2 linked regions of the Roseisolibacter agri genome follow. The protein of the gene in region 1 interacts with the protein of each later gene in a pairwise test. Links are inferred from orthologs where the notes say so. Each region holds a gene or a part of one and is shown on either strand. Other genes may lie near its edges.

Region 1 (7,798 bases):
CGACTGGAAGCCCGTCTTCCACTTCGCGGGCCCGATGGCGCCGATGACAAGCCCGCGCCGCGCGGCGATCTGGCGGAACACGGTCATGAAGACCTCGCGCCCCACGACCACCGCGACGACCCACCAGGGCAGCCCGACGAAGCCCACCGGCGTCATGAAGGCGAACCCGGGGCGCGCGCTGGGGAGGCTGCTCAGCGGGCGCAGGAGCGGCCCGCCCATCAGCACGACCATGGGGACGAAGGTCGCGACCAGGAGCAGCTTGTCCGCGAGCGGATCGAGCAGCCGGCCGAGATCGGTCACCAGGTTGCGCGTGCGCGCGAGGTGGCCGTCCCAGTAGTCCGTCACCGCCGCGACGATGAACAGCACGAACGCCGCGATCCGCGCCGTCGCCGTCGGCACGAAGGGCAGGACGGCGATGAAGGGCGCGGCCGCGATGCGTGCGACGGTGATCGCGTTCGGCAGGTTCACGGGCGGGGATGAGCGTGGCGTCGGCCGGGAAGATAACCGGCGTGCCGGGGGCGACGGGACCGGTCCGCCCGCGGCCTGGCGGACCGGCCCGTGCCGTCCGTCATCCGAGCGCCCGCACCACGAGCTTCGAGACCGCCTTCAGCGTGTCGAACACGCCCGCGCCCGTCGTCGCGACCGCCTCGAAGCTCGGCACGCGCTCCCACCACTCGCCGGTCGGCAGCTTCTCGACCAGGGGCACGCCCGGGCGGAACGGGTTCTCCGACGGCTTCTGCTTCGCCGGCTCGGTGACCTCCCAGCCCGGGTTCAGCATCGCCTCCAGCTCGGGGAGCGGCGCGGCGTTCGGGAGGTCGCGCTTGTTGTACTGCAGCACGAACGGCATCCGGGTCAGGTCGTACCCGTGCTCCGCCATGTTGTCGTACAGGTTCTGCATCGACTCCATGTTCGCCTCGGCGCGATCGACCTGCGAGTCGGCCACGAACACGACGCCGTCCACGCCCTTCAGGATCAGCTTGCGCGAGGCGTTGTAGTAGACCTGCCCCGGCACCGTGTAGAGGTGGAACCGCGTGCGGAAGCCGCGGATCTCGCCCAGGTCCACCGGGAGGAAGTCGAAGAAGAGCGTGCGCTCGGTCTCGGTCGCGAGCGAGATGAGCTTCCCGCGCGTGTTGGGGCTCACCTTCTCGTACACGAACTCCAGGTTCGACGTCTTGCCGCCGAGGCCCGGGCCGTAGTAGACGATCTTGCAGTTGATCTCGCGCGACGCGTAGTTGATCATCGACATCGGCCGGCCCTCAGGAGAAGAGTCGGTCGATCTCGTCCTCGGCCCCGGCCAGCAGGTCGAGGGGCGCCGGCTCGGCGCCGAGCGCGCCGGTCATGCCGCGCGCGCCCGAGCCGCCGGCGGCACCGGCGGGCGTCGCGCCGCGCGCGAACACGGTCTCGAACAGGCGCGCCAGCTCGTCGACGACGCCCTTGAGCTTCAGGCGCACCAGGCCGAGCGTCGTGCGGTCGTCGAACAGGACGACGAGGATGATCCGCCGCGCGACGTCGGCGAGGAACATCGACTCCTTCTCGCCCTGGTGGAACAGGGTCGTGAAGTCCTTCTCGCCGATCAGCTTCGCGAGCTGGTCGTTGGCGCTGAAGTCGGCCGCGGTGAGCGAGGCGAACGCGGTCGCGTCGAACGCGGGCGGCTCGCCGACGGTCGCCACGAGCTGCCCGGCCCGGTCCACGAGCAGGGCGCAGCGCGCGTTCGAGTCGTACAGGAACCGCTGCAGCGATCCGCTGATCGCCTGGAAGTCGTCGTCCGTGAACGACCAGCTGACCGCACCAGGGGGCATGCCGAGAAGCGAAGGAGGTCCGGGCCGCCCGCGCCGGCGGGCGACGAGGACGGCCCGCTAGCGCGCGAGCGACGCCTCCACCGCAGCGAGGGCCTGCCGGCCCCGCCGCCGCAGCAGAGGGAGCGGCTCCCACCGGACGTAGTCGCGGAGGAGCCTCGCCGTATCTACGCTCGGACGGGTCGCGAGGTAACTCACCGCCGCGAATCGGCGCACCGGCTGGCGGCTGAACAGCCCCTGGCGGCTCCGATCGAGCATCCCCGCCCAGACGGCAGTCCCGAGCACCAGCCCACCGGCGAATCCGGCAGCCAGCAGCGCCAGCGCCCCGGCGCCGGCGTCCTCCTCGCGGCGGCGGCGCATCCGGCGGTCGTGGTCGCGGCGCTCGTTGCGGCGGCGCTCGAACACGCCCGGCCCATCGTCGATGAGGAGCCGCGCGCGACGCCGCCTCACATCTCCCTCCGCGCGGCGATGGCTTGGGCGATGGTCACGCCGTCGGCGTACTCCAGGTCCCCGCCCACCGGCAGGCCGCGCGCGATGCGGGTGACGGCCACGCCGCTCACCTGCCCCGCCAGCTGGCGCTGCACGTACAGCGCGGTCGCCTCGCCCTCGAGGCTCGGATTGGTGGCCACGATCACCTCGCGAATCTCCCCGTCCCGCACCCGCGTCACGAGGCGGTCGATGGTCAGGTCCTCGGGCATCACGCCGTCCAGCGGCGACAGGCGCCCACCGAGCACGTGATAGAGCCCGCGGTACTCGCCCGTGCGCTCGATGGCGCCGATGTCGGACGCCTCCTCGACGGCGCAGATCACGCTGCGGTCGCGCCGCTGGTCGCGGCACACGGCGCAGCGCTCCTCCTCGGTGAGGTTGAAGCACTCGGCGCACGGGCGCACGCGCTCGGCCAGCGTCGTGAGCGCGTCGGCCAGACGGCGGCTCTGCTCGGGGCGCTGCTTCAGCAGGTAGTACGTCAGCCGCAGCGCGGTCTTGCGGCCGATGCCGGGCAGCTTGGACAGCTCGGCGGCCAGTTCGTCGATCGCGGACACGGCGACGTCGGGACTCGGCGCGTCCGGCTCAGAACGGGAGCTGGAACGGCAGGTTCATCCCGCCGGCCGCCTTCCCCATCTCCGCCTCCTCGAGCGCCTTCGCCTTCGCCTGCGCGTCGCGCACCGCGACGGTGACGAGGTCCTCGAGCATCGCGACGTCGTCGGCGCTGACGACGCTCGGGTCGATCTTCACCGAGCGCACCGCGCCCTTGCCGTCCGCCTCGACGGTGACCATGCCGCCGCCGGCGGTGCCGGTCACGGTCCGCTGCGCGAGCTCGTCCTGGATCTGCTGCAGCCGCCCCTGCATCTCCTGGGCTTGCTGCATGAGCTTCATGATATCCATGACCGAAAACCTAATGCGAGAGACGTGACCGCGGAGAACGGAACGGCGGAAGTCGGTGAGGCGTGATACGAAAGGGCGGACGCTGGCAGCTCGAACCTTCAGGCGCGATTCCGCTCCACCGTATCGCGCCGTTCCGTTCTCCGCCTTCTCGTTCTGCGCCGTATCGTCCTCCGCCTATTCGAGCAGATCGAGGTCGAGTGCGTCGATCGCTGCGCCGAGGACGGGATCGCGCCGGCTCAGCGCGGTCATGCGCTCGGCCCGCACCGTCTCGGTCGTGAGCCGCTCGGCGGGCGCGCCGCTGGCTTCGGGCGCCCGCACGATCACGCGCGTCGCGCCGGGATGCGCGCGCTGCACCGCGACCAGCACGTCGTCGCGCGCGCTCTCGAGCGCCTGCACGTAGGCGGGGTTCGCCTCCTGCAGCTCGATCGTCACCGCGCCTGAGGCCGCGACCGCGATGGGCAGGGCGTCCGCGAGCGCGGAGCCGATGAGCGGCCGCGCCGCGCGCGCGAAGTCGACCACCTGGTCCCACCGCTCGGCGAGCACCGCGACGTCCATCGTCGGGCCGCGCGGCGCGTCGGCGACGGCGCTCGGCGCGGCACTGGGCGCGGGTGCCGCGACGGGCGCCGGTCGCGTCGGGACGGGACGATCGACGGGACGCTCGACAGGACGATCGGCGACGGCGACCGCGGGTGCGGCGCGCTGCACGACCTGCGACTGCTCGGCCACCGCGGCGTCGAACGCGGCGCGCAGGCTCGCGCCCGGCGGCGCCGGCCGGCGCGCCTCGTCGGCCGGCGCGGGCGCGGGACGCGCGGGTGGACGCGGCGGCATTGCGGGCGCGCCGCCACCACCGCCACCATCGCCACCACCGCCACCACCGCCACCGCCGCCGCTCCCCAGCTCGCGCAGCAGCGACTCCAGCTCCACGCTGCGATCGAGCAGGGCGAAGCGCACGAGCAGCGTCTCCAGCAGCAGCTGCTGCTGTCCGCTCTTGCGGAATCGTGGCTCCGTCTCGACCAGCACGTGGAGCATGCGCAGCAGGTCCGCGGGCGTGAGCGCGCCCACGCGCGCGGCGAGCGCCTCGCGCGCGCGCTCGCTCAGCTCGGGCACGGCGCCGCCCAGCGACAGCGCGAGCAGCGCGCGCAGCATGTCGCCCAGCCCCGTGAGGAAGAGCGAGAAGTCGATGCCCGCCTCCGCGAGCCGCGCGACCGCGCCGAACACGTCGCCCGCGCGGCGCTCCGCGACGAGGTCGAGCACCGCGAGGTACTCGTCCTCCGGCACGAGGCCGAGCGCCTCCTGCACGCGCGCCGCGGTCACGTGCGCGTCCTCCCCGAGTGAGAGCACCTGGTCGGTGAGCGACAGCGCGTCGCGCAGGCCGCCGTCGGCGGCGCGCGCGACCATGCCCAGCGCATCGGGCTCGTACGCGACGCCCTCCGCGTCGAGCACCGCGGCCAGCCGCTCGCGGATCTCGGCCGGGCCGATGCGCTTCAGGTCGAAGCGCTGCAGGCGGCTCAGGATCGGCGCCGCGAGCTGCGCGATCTTCTGCGGCTCGGTGGTCGCGAACACGAACACGACGCGCGGCGGCGGCTCCTCGAGGATCTTGAGGAGCGCGTTCCACGCCTCGCGCGTGAGCATGTGCGCCTCGTCGACGATGTAGACCTTGTAGCGGTCGTCGCCGGTGGGCGCGTACATCGCGCGCTCGCGCAGCTCGCGCGCGTCGTCCACGCTGCGGTTGCTCGCCGCGTCCAGCTCCACGACGTCGAGCGAAGAGCTGCCGCTCCAGATGCGCAGGCAGCTGGCGCAGGTGCCGCACGGCTCGCCGTCCGCCTTCGCGCCGCGCACCTCGCAGTTGAGCGCCATCGCCAGCACGCGCGCGAGCGTCGTCTTGCCCGTGCCTCGCGGCCCGCACAGCAGGTAGCCGTGCGCCACGCGCCCGCGGGCGATCGCCCCCTTGAGCGTGTTGGACACGTGCGACTGCACGGCCACCGAGGCGAAGTTCTTGGGGCGGTACTTGCGCGCGAGGGCGAGGGACATCGGCGGGAGACGCGGTGCGCGGCGCTGAGCGCGGCCCGGTGCTGCCGCGACGCGCGGCGGCCGGGGTCGGTCGGCGCCGACGCCGGAATCTCGCGGCCGCCCCGGCGCGTCGCCAGCGGCTTGCGCGGCGCGCGTCCGCGACACCTGTGCAGCGCGACGCTGGCGGCGGCCCGCCCCGTGCACCACCGTTGGGCATGTCCCGCGCTTTCGTGAACGAGGACGCCGGCGGCGCCACGCCGCGCCGCGGCTACGGGCTGCCCGCCCGCGACGACCCGCGCTTCGACGAGGCGGCGGCGGCCGCGCTGCTGGAGGCCGCGCGCGCCGGCGAGACCGCGAGCGCCGAGGAGGCCACCGGCTACTACTGGGGCGAGCCGCGCCTGCACGCGCCGGTGCGCGCACTGCTGCTGCGCGCGCGCGCCGCCGGCGACGACCGGCTCGCGCAGCTGGCCGAGCGGTTCCTCCGCTGACGCTCCCGCCCGACTCCGAGCGCCTCGCACAGCTCGAGCGCACCGTCGCCGAGCTGCAGCGCGAGGTCGCGGCGCTGCGTGCATCGCAGGCGCCGCCCGCCGCGCCGTCCGTCGTGCGTCGCGCGCCCTCGACATCGGCGCGGCGCGCCTGGTCGCTGCGGCGCGGCCTGGGCACGCTCTCGATGCGGCTCGGACTCGGCCCGGTGCCGGCGGACGGCGCGGAGCTGGAGGCCCTCGTCGGCCGCTACGGCACCGTGGCGCTCGCGGTGCTGCTCATCCTCATGGGCCTCGGCGCGTTCCTGACGTGGGCGATCGCTGCCGTCACGCTCACGCCCACGACGCGCGTCGCGCTCGGCGCGGTGGGCGCCGCGGCACTGGCCGCCGGCGGCTGGCGGCTGCGAGTGCGCGACGAGGGCGGCGGCACGGGCACGCGCCGGTTCGGCGACGTGCTGCTCGCGCTCGCGCTGGCGGCGGTGCACGTGGACGCGTGGGGCGCGGGTCCAGCGCTCGGCCTGGTGTCGGCCGGCGTCGCGCTGGCGATCGCGGCGGCCGCGTCGGGCGCGGTCGCGTTCCTGGCGTGGCGGGAGCGCGACCAGGCGCTGTTCGTCGTCGGCGTGGGCGGCGCGGTAGTCGCGCCGTTCGTCACGGGCGCCGACACGGGTCACGCGATGGTGCTCGCGCCGTACGGCTGGTTGGTGCTGAGCGCGGGGGTGCTCGCGCTGCCGCACGGCAACGACACCGATGCGCACGCGCGGCCGGTGCGCTGGCGGCTCGCCGCGCGCGTGCTGGGGATCGGCGGGGCGCTGCTCGCGAGCGCGCTGCTGCGCGACGCGACGGCGGTCGCGGCGATCGGCAACCCCGCGGGCATCTGGCTCCCCGCGTGGCAGCTGCGACGCGAGCTGCCGGTGCTGTTCGCGCTCGCCTGCGCCGTGGTGCCCCTGGCGCTGCCCGGCCGCGCGCGGCGAGCGGGCGTCGCGCTCATGCACCTCACGACCGCACTCGGCGCGATCACGACGCTGGCGCTGGCGACGCGGCTCGGCGCGCCGATGCTCGCCGCGTACGCGTTCGCCGCCACGCTGGGCGCGCTCGTCGCGGTGCGGTGCCTGGTCCCCGTGGATCGCCCGCCGAGTCGCGGCGCGCGGCGCGACGCGGTGCTCGGCGGCCTCGCGCTGCCGCTCGCGCTGCTCGTGGCCGCGCTGCTCGCGCTGCCCGACGCCACCTCGCCCGCGGGAGGACTCGTCGCGCTGGCGTGGGCCGCCGGGTCCGCGCTGGCCGCGGGGCTGGCCGCTCGCCGTCCACACGCGTCGGCGTCGCCGCTGCTCGGGGCGCACGTCGCGGCGGCGGGACTGGCGGGCGCGATCGCGCCGCTGCTGGGATTCGAGGGTCGGGTGGTGCTGAAGACGGTGGCGCTGTCGGCGTACGCGGCCGCGTGCGCGCTGCTGCTCGGGCCCGTGCGGCAGCGGCTCGCGGCGCTGCCGAGCCTCGCCGCGGCGGGGCTCGCGGCGGCCAGCGCGGCCATGCTCCTGAGCGAGCGTCCCGCCTTCGCGTACGCGCCGTTCCTCACGTCGGCGTCGCTCGCCGCGGCGGCGGTGGTGGTGGCGCTGACGGTGCTCGCCTGGCGCGTGCGGCGCGACGGCGCGGCGGTCTTCACGCGTGGCGAGCGGACGGCGCTCGCGGCGCTCCCCGCGCTGGCGGCGCTGGCGTGGGGGCGCGAGGAGCTCGCGCGCGCCGGCTCGCCCGAGCTCTCCACCTTCCTGCTGGTGGGCTACTTCGCCGCGGCGGGCGTCGCGGCGCTCGCCGTCGGTCGCGCGCGGCGCGTCGCGGGCGCGCGGCAGGTCGGGCTCGCGCTCGCGATCTACGCGGCGCTCAAGGCGCTGGCGCAGGCATCGGAGCTGCGGTCGGTCGGGCTGCGCGTCGGCAGCTACCTGCTGGTCGGCGCGTTCCTGCTGGCCGTGGGCTACTGGTACCGGTCGGCCGGCGAGCGTGCGTCCGGAACGCAGATCCGGCCGGCATCGCCCTGAGGGCGATCGCCGGCCGGATACTCCAGGCCTGACGGAGCAACGCGAGACACCACACGGCGCTGCTACCTGCGGGGTCCTGACGCGGTTAGCGGGCTCACGC
Region 2 (4,730 bases), 280 kb from region 1 along the record:
ACGACCAGCGAGTCGAGCAGGGCGGCGCCGCGGCCGGCGGCGACGCGGAACTGGACCGGCACCCCGCGGGCCGCGCGCCCCAGCGAGTCGGTGACCTGGACGACGAGCGGCTCCGCCAGGACGCCGCCGGCCGGCGCGCTGCGCACCTCGGTCGTGCGCGGCTGGAGGGTGTACGAGACGAAGGGCGTGTCCGGGCCGCCGGGATTCCGGCAGGCGGCCGGACCGGCGGCCCAGAGCAGGGCCCAAATTATTGCACCCGCGCGACTTACGCGCACTCCGCGCCTCCCGGCGCGAATTGACGCGGGCTGCCCGCGGTGGCTATCGTACTCGTCCAATGTCGTTCGTACATCTCCATTGCCACTCCGAGTACTCGCTTCTGGATGGCGCCAACCGGATCGAGGACCTGATCCGGCGCGCCCAGGAGCTCGAGCAGCCTGCGCTGGCGATTACCGACCACGGTAACATGCACGCCGCGTGGGAGTTCCAGGAGAAGGCGAAGAAGGCGAAGCTGAAGCCGATCCTGGGGATGGAGGCGTACGTGGCCCCCGGCTCCCGACTCGAGCGTGCCCGGCCGGCCCCGGGCGCCAAACCTTACCACCACCTCGTCCTACTCGCGAGGGACCTGACCGGTTACAAGAACCTGGTCAAGCTCTCGTCGCTGGCGTACACCGAGGGCTTCTACGTGAAGCCGCGCGTGGACCGCGAGCTGCTCGCGGCCCACAGCGAGGGGCTGATCGTGACCTCCGCCTGCCTCGCGGGCGAGGTGGCGGGCCACCTCATGGACGACCGCTGGGAGCAGGCCCGCGAGGCCGCCGCCTGGTACGCGGAGCTGTTCAAGGACCGCTACTACCTCGAGGTCCAGGCGCACGACTCGGGCGGCCAGAAGGAGCTGAACGACAGGATCTTCAAGCTCTCGGCCGACATGGGGCTGCCCGTCGTCGCCACCAACGACGCGCACTTCCTGAAGGCGAACGACCACGCCGCGCACGACGTGCTGCTGTGCATCGGCCTGGGGAAGGACCTGAAGGACCCCGACCGCATGCACTACGACCGGGGCCTCTACTTCAAGAACCACCTCGAGATGGGCGAGCGGTTCCCGGGGCGCACGGACGTCCTCGAGAACACGCTGAAGATCGCCGACGAGGTGGACGTGCAGTTCGGGAAGAAGTACAACGTCCCGAGCTTCCCGCTCCCGCCCGACGTCGCGACCGAGAACGACCTGCTGGTGAAGCTGTCGAAGGAGGGCGCGCTGGAGCGCTACGCCGGCAAGCGCGGCGCCGCGCCCGGCGAGCTGGCGGCCGAGGTGCAGGAGCGCCTCGACTACGAGCTGGGCGTCATCCTGCAGACCGGCTACGCCGGCTACTTCCTCATCGTCGCGGACTTCATCAAGGCCGCGCGCGACCGCGGGATTCCCGTGGGCCCGGGCCGCGGCTCGGCCGCCGGCTCGCTGGTCGCGTACGCGCTCGGCATCACGAACGTCTGCCCGCTGGAGTTCGACCTCCTGTTCGAGCGCTTCCTGAACCCGGAGCGCGTGTCCATGCCCGACGTGGACGTGGACTTCTGCTTCGAGCGGCGCGGGGAGGTCATCGAGTACGTCCGGCAGAAGTACGGCAAGGAGTCCGTCTGCCAGATCGTGACGTTCGGGACGATGAAGTCGCGCGCCGTCGTCAAGGACGTCGGGCGGGTGCTCGGCTTCACGCCGGCGGAGACCGACGCGCTGGCGAAGCTGATCCCCAACGCGCCGAACTTCTCGCTCTCCATCGACGAGGCGATCGAGCAGGTCCCCGACGTCAAGCGCTTCTACGAGACCGACGCGCGCTACCGCGAGCTGCTCGACTACGCGTCGGCGCTCGAGGGGCTGTCGCGCCACACGGGCGTGCACGCCGCCGGCGTCGTCATCGCGCCGGGGCCGGTGCACGAGTTCGTGCCCGTCTGCACGCAGAGCTCCAAGGGCTCCGGCGGCGAGGGGGGCGACGAGAAGATCACGGTCGCGCAGTACGACATGAACTGCCTCGAGAAGGCAGGCATGCTGAAGATGGACTTCCTCGGGCTGACCACGCTGACGGTCATCTTCGACGCGCTCACGTCCATCAAGCAGCGCACCGGCGAGTGGCTCGACCTCGACGGCATGGGCTTCGACGACGAGAAGACGTACCAGATGCTGCGCTCCGGGCGCACGGCGGGCGTCTTCCAGTTCGAGTCGCCGCTGGCCACCGACGTGCTCCGGCAGATGCGCTGCGACCGCTTCGACGACCTCGTGGCGTCGAACGCGCTGCTGCGTCCGGGCCCGCTCGACAGCGGGATGCACAAGGTCTACATCCGCCGTAAGCGCGGCGAGGAGCCGGTCAGCTACGCGCTCCCCGAGCTGGAGCCGATCCTGCGCGAGACGCAGGGCGTCATCACCTACCAGGAGCAGGTGATGCGTATCGCCCAGCGCCTGGCCGGCATCTCGCTCGCCGAAGCCGACGTGCTCCGCAAGGCCGTGGGCAAGAAGGACGCGGAGCTCATCAAGGCGGAGCTCGGGAAGTTCGAGACGAAGGCGATCGCGCAGGGCCACGACAAGAGCATCATCAAGGACCTCGCGGGGCAGATCGAGACGTTCGGCCGCTACGGCTTCAACAAGTCGCACTCGGTCGCCTACTCGGTCGTCAGCTACCACACGGCCTACCTCAAGGCGAACTACCCGGCCGACTTCATGGCCGCGCTGCTGTCGGCCTGCATCGGCGACACGGACAGCGTCGTGAAGTACGTGGCCGAGGCGCGCGAGATGGGCATCGAGGTGCTGCCGCCGGACGTCAACGAGTCGGGCTACAAGTTCACGGTCGTCGGCGAGAAGCGGATCCGCTTCGGCCTCGGCGCCGTGCGCAACGTCGGCCAGGGCGCGGTCGACAGCATCATCGCCGCGCGCTTCGCCGAGGGCGTCTACAAGGACTTCTTCGACTTCGTCGAGCGCGTGGACCTGCGCGCCTGCAACAAGCGCGTGTTCGAGGCGCTCATCGCCGCCGGCGCGCTGGACGGGCTGGGCGGGCACCGCGCGCAGTACGTGACGGCGCTCGACCACGCGATCAGCGAGGCGCTGCTCAAGCAGGAGGAGCGCGAGCTGGGGCAGGTCTCGCTGTTCGGCGACGTGCTGGGCGGCGGCGCGCCCGCGCAGGCCAAGCCGACGCTCCCGCACGTGCCCGCGTGGAGCGAGAGCGACCGCCTGGCGAACGAGAAGGCGATCCTCGGCTTCTACGTGTCGGGGCATCCGCTGGAGCCCTTCCGGGCCGAGGCGGAGCTGTTCGCGACGCACAAGATCTCGGAGCTGGGCACGTGGACGCCCACGCCGATCGCGCTCGCGTGCGTCATCACGGCGGCTCGCCGACAGATCTCCAAGCGCAGCGGGGCCGAGTTCGCCCGGTTGACACTGGAGGATTTCTCGGGATCTTCCGAGGTGCTGGTGTTCCCCGAGGCCTGGGCGGTGCTCGCCGACCAGGTCAAGACGGACGTCCCCGTGCTCGTCGAGGGCGGGTACTCCAAGCGCGACCAGGGGGCGGAGAGCCCGACGTTCATCGTCGAGAAGGTGACCCGCCTGGCGGAGAAGCGCGTGAACGGGCAGGTGGCGGTCGCCATCGAGCTCGCCGCGGGCGCCGATCTGACGCCGAGCGTCATGCGCGACGTGCGCGCGACGTGTGACGCCTACCCTGGCACGGCGGCGCTCGAGCTGCGCTGGCGCGATCCCCGCGCCGGCCAGACCGCGCGCTTCCGGTCGCGTTCCCTCACCGTCGCGGCGTCCAACGCCGCCCTGAACGAACTGCGCGCGCTGCTCGGCGACGAGCGCGTCAAGCTGGTTCGAGGGGGTTGAAACCCATGGCCACCGCGTCCCTCGATTTCGAGAAGCCGCTGGTCGAGCTGGAGCGTCGCATCGACGAGCTGCGACAGCTCGCCGACGACCGCGACTTCGACGTGCAGGCGGAGCTGGAGCCGCTCGAGCGCAAGCTCGCGGACATGCGCAGCGAGATCTATCGCAACCTGACGCCCCTGCAGCGCGTGCAGGTCGCGCGCTCCGCGCGGCGTCCGTTCACGCAGGACTACATCGACCGCTGCTTCACCGACTGGATCGAGCTGCACGGCGACCGCCAGTTCCGCGACGACGGCGCGATCGTCGCCGGGTGGGCGCGCCTGGACGACGAGACGGTGATGGTGATCGGCCAGCAGCGCGGCCGCGACACCAAGGAGAACCTGCGCCGCAACTTCGGGATGCCGCACCCCGAGGGCTACCGCAAGGCGCTGCGCCTGATGAAGCTCGCCGAGAAGTTCCAGGTCCCCATCATCACGCTCATCGACACGCCGGGCGCGTGGCCCGGCATCGGCGCCGAGGAGCGTGGGCAGAGCGAGGCGATCGCGCGCAACCTGATCGAGATGGCGGCGCTGCAGGTGCCGATCATCGCCACCGTCATTGGCGAGGGCGGCTCGGGCGGCGCGCTCGCGCTGGGCGTCGCGGACCGCCTGCTGATGCTCGAGAACTCGGTCTACTCCGTGATCTCGGTCGAGGGGTGCGCCGCCATCCTCTGGAAGGACGGCAAGAGCCCCGAGATGCGCGAGAAGGCCGCCGGCGCGCTGCGCATCACCGCGCCCGAGCTGTTCGAGCTGCGCGTGGTGGACGAGGTGATCCCCGAGCCCACGGGCGGCGCGCACGCCGACCACGAGGCGACGGCGAAGAACGTCCGCGAGGTGCTGCTCAAGCACCT

Evidence for each region.
Region 2: the proteins of dnaX (region 1) and dnaE interact in binary tests that used the Escherichia coli proteins (3 or more experiments, as listed by UniProt). The link is inferred for Roseisolibacter agri from one-to-one orthologs.

The regions. Positions count from the first base shown.
Region 1 is NZ_BRXS01000004.1:360,115-367,912, reverse strand. Bases 2,783-5,656 are described here. They hold dnaX (DNA polymerase III subunit gamma/tau), read right to left. Parts: upstream 5,211-5,656; coding sequence 3,354-5,210; downstream 2,783-3,353. Other genes in these bases: rosag_RS13800 (hypothetical protein), read left to right, coding at 5,405-5,656; rosag_RS13810 (YbaB/EbfC family nucleoid-associated protein), read right to left, coding at 2,865-3,179; recR (recombination mediator RecR), read right to left, coding at 2,783-2,836. In the rest of the region: rosag_RS13835 (CDP-alcohol phosphatidyltransferase family protein), read right to left, coding at 1-468; rosag_RS13830 (GTP-binding protein), read right to left, coding at 569-1,246; rosag_RS13825 (roadblock/LC7 domain-containing protein), read right to left, coding at 1,257-1,799; rosag_RS13820 (hypothetical protein), read right to left, coding at 1,857-2,246; more of recR, read right to left, coding at 2,243-2,782; more of rosag_RS13800, read left to right, coding at 5,657-5,677; rosag_RS13795 (DUF2339 domain-containing protein), read left to right, coding at 5,791-7,698. UniProt on the Escherichia coli protein: Part of the beta sliding clamp loading complex, which hydrolyzes ATP to load the beta clamp onto primed DNA to form the DNA replication pre-initiation complex.
Region 2 is NZ_BRXS01000004.1:79,461-84,190, reverse strand. Bases 1-4,044 are described here. They hold dnaE (DNA polymerase III subunit alpha), read left to right. Parts: upstream 1-334; coding sequence 335-3,844; downstream 3,845-4,044. Other genes in these bases: rosag_RS12535 (acetyl-CoA carboxylase carboxyltransferase subunit alpha), read left to right, coding at 3,850-4,044; rosag_RS12545 (hypothetical protein), read right to left, coding at 1-275. In the rest of the region: more of rosag_RS12535, read left to right, coding at 4,045-4,730. UniProt on the Escherichia coli protein: DNA polymerase III is a complex, multichain enzyme responsible for most of the replicative synthesis in bacteria. This DNA polymerase also exhibits 3' to 5' exonuclease activity. The alpha chain is the DNA polymerase catalytic subunit.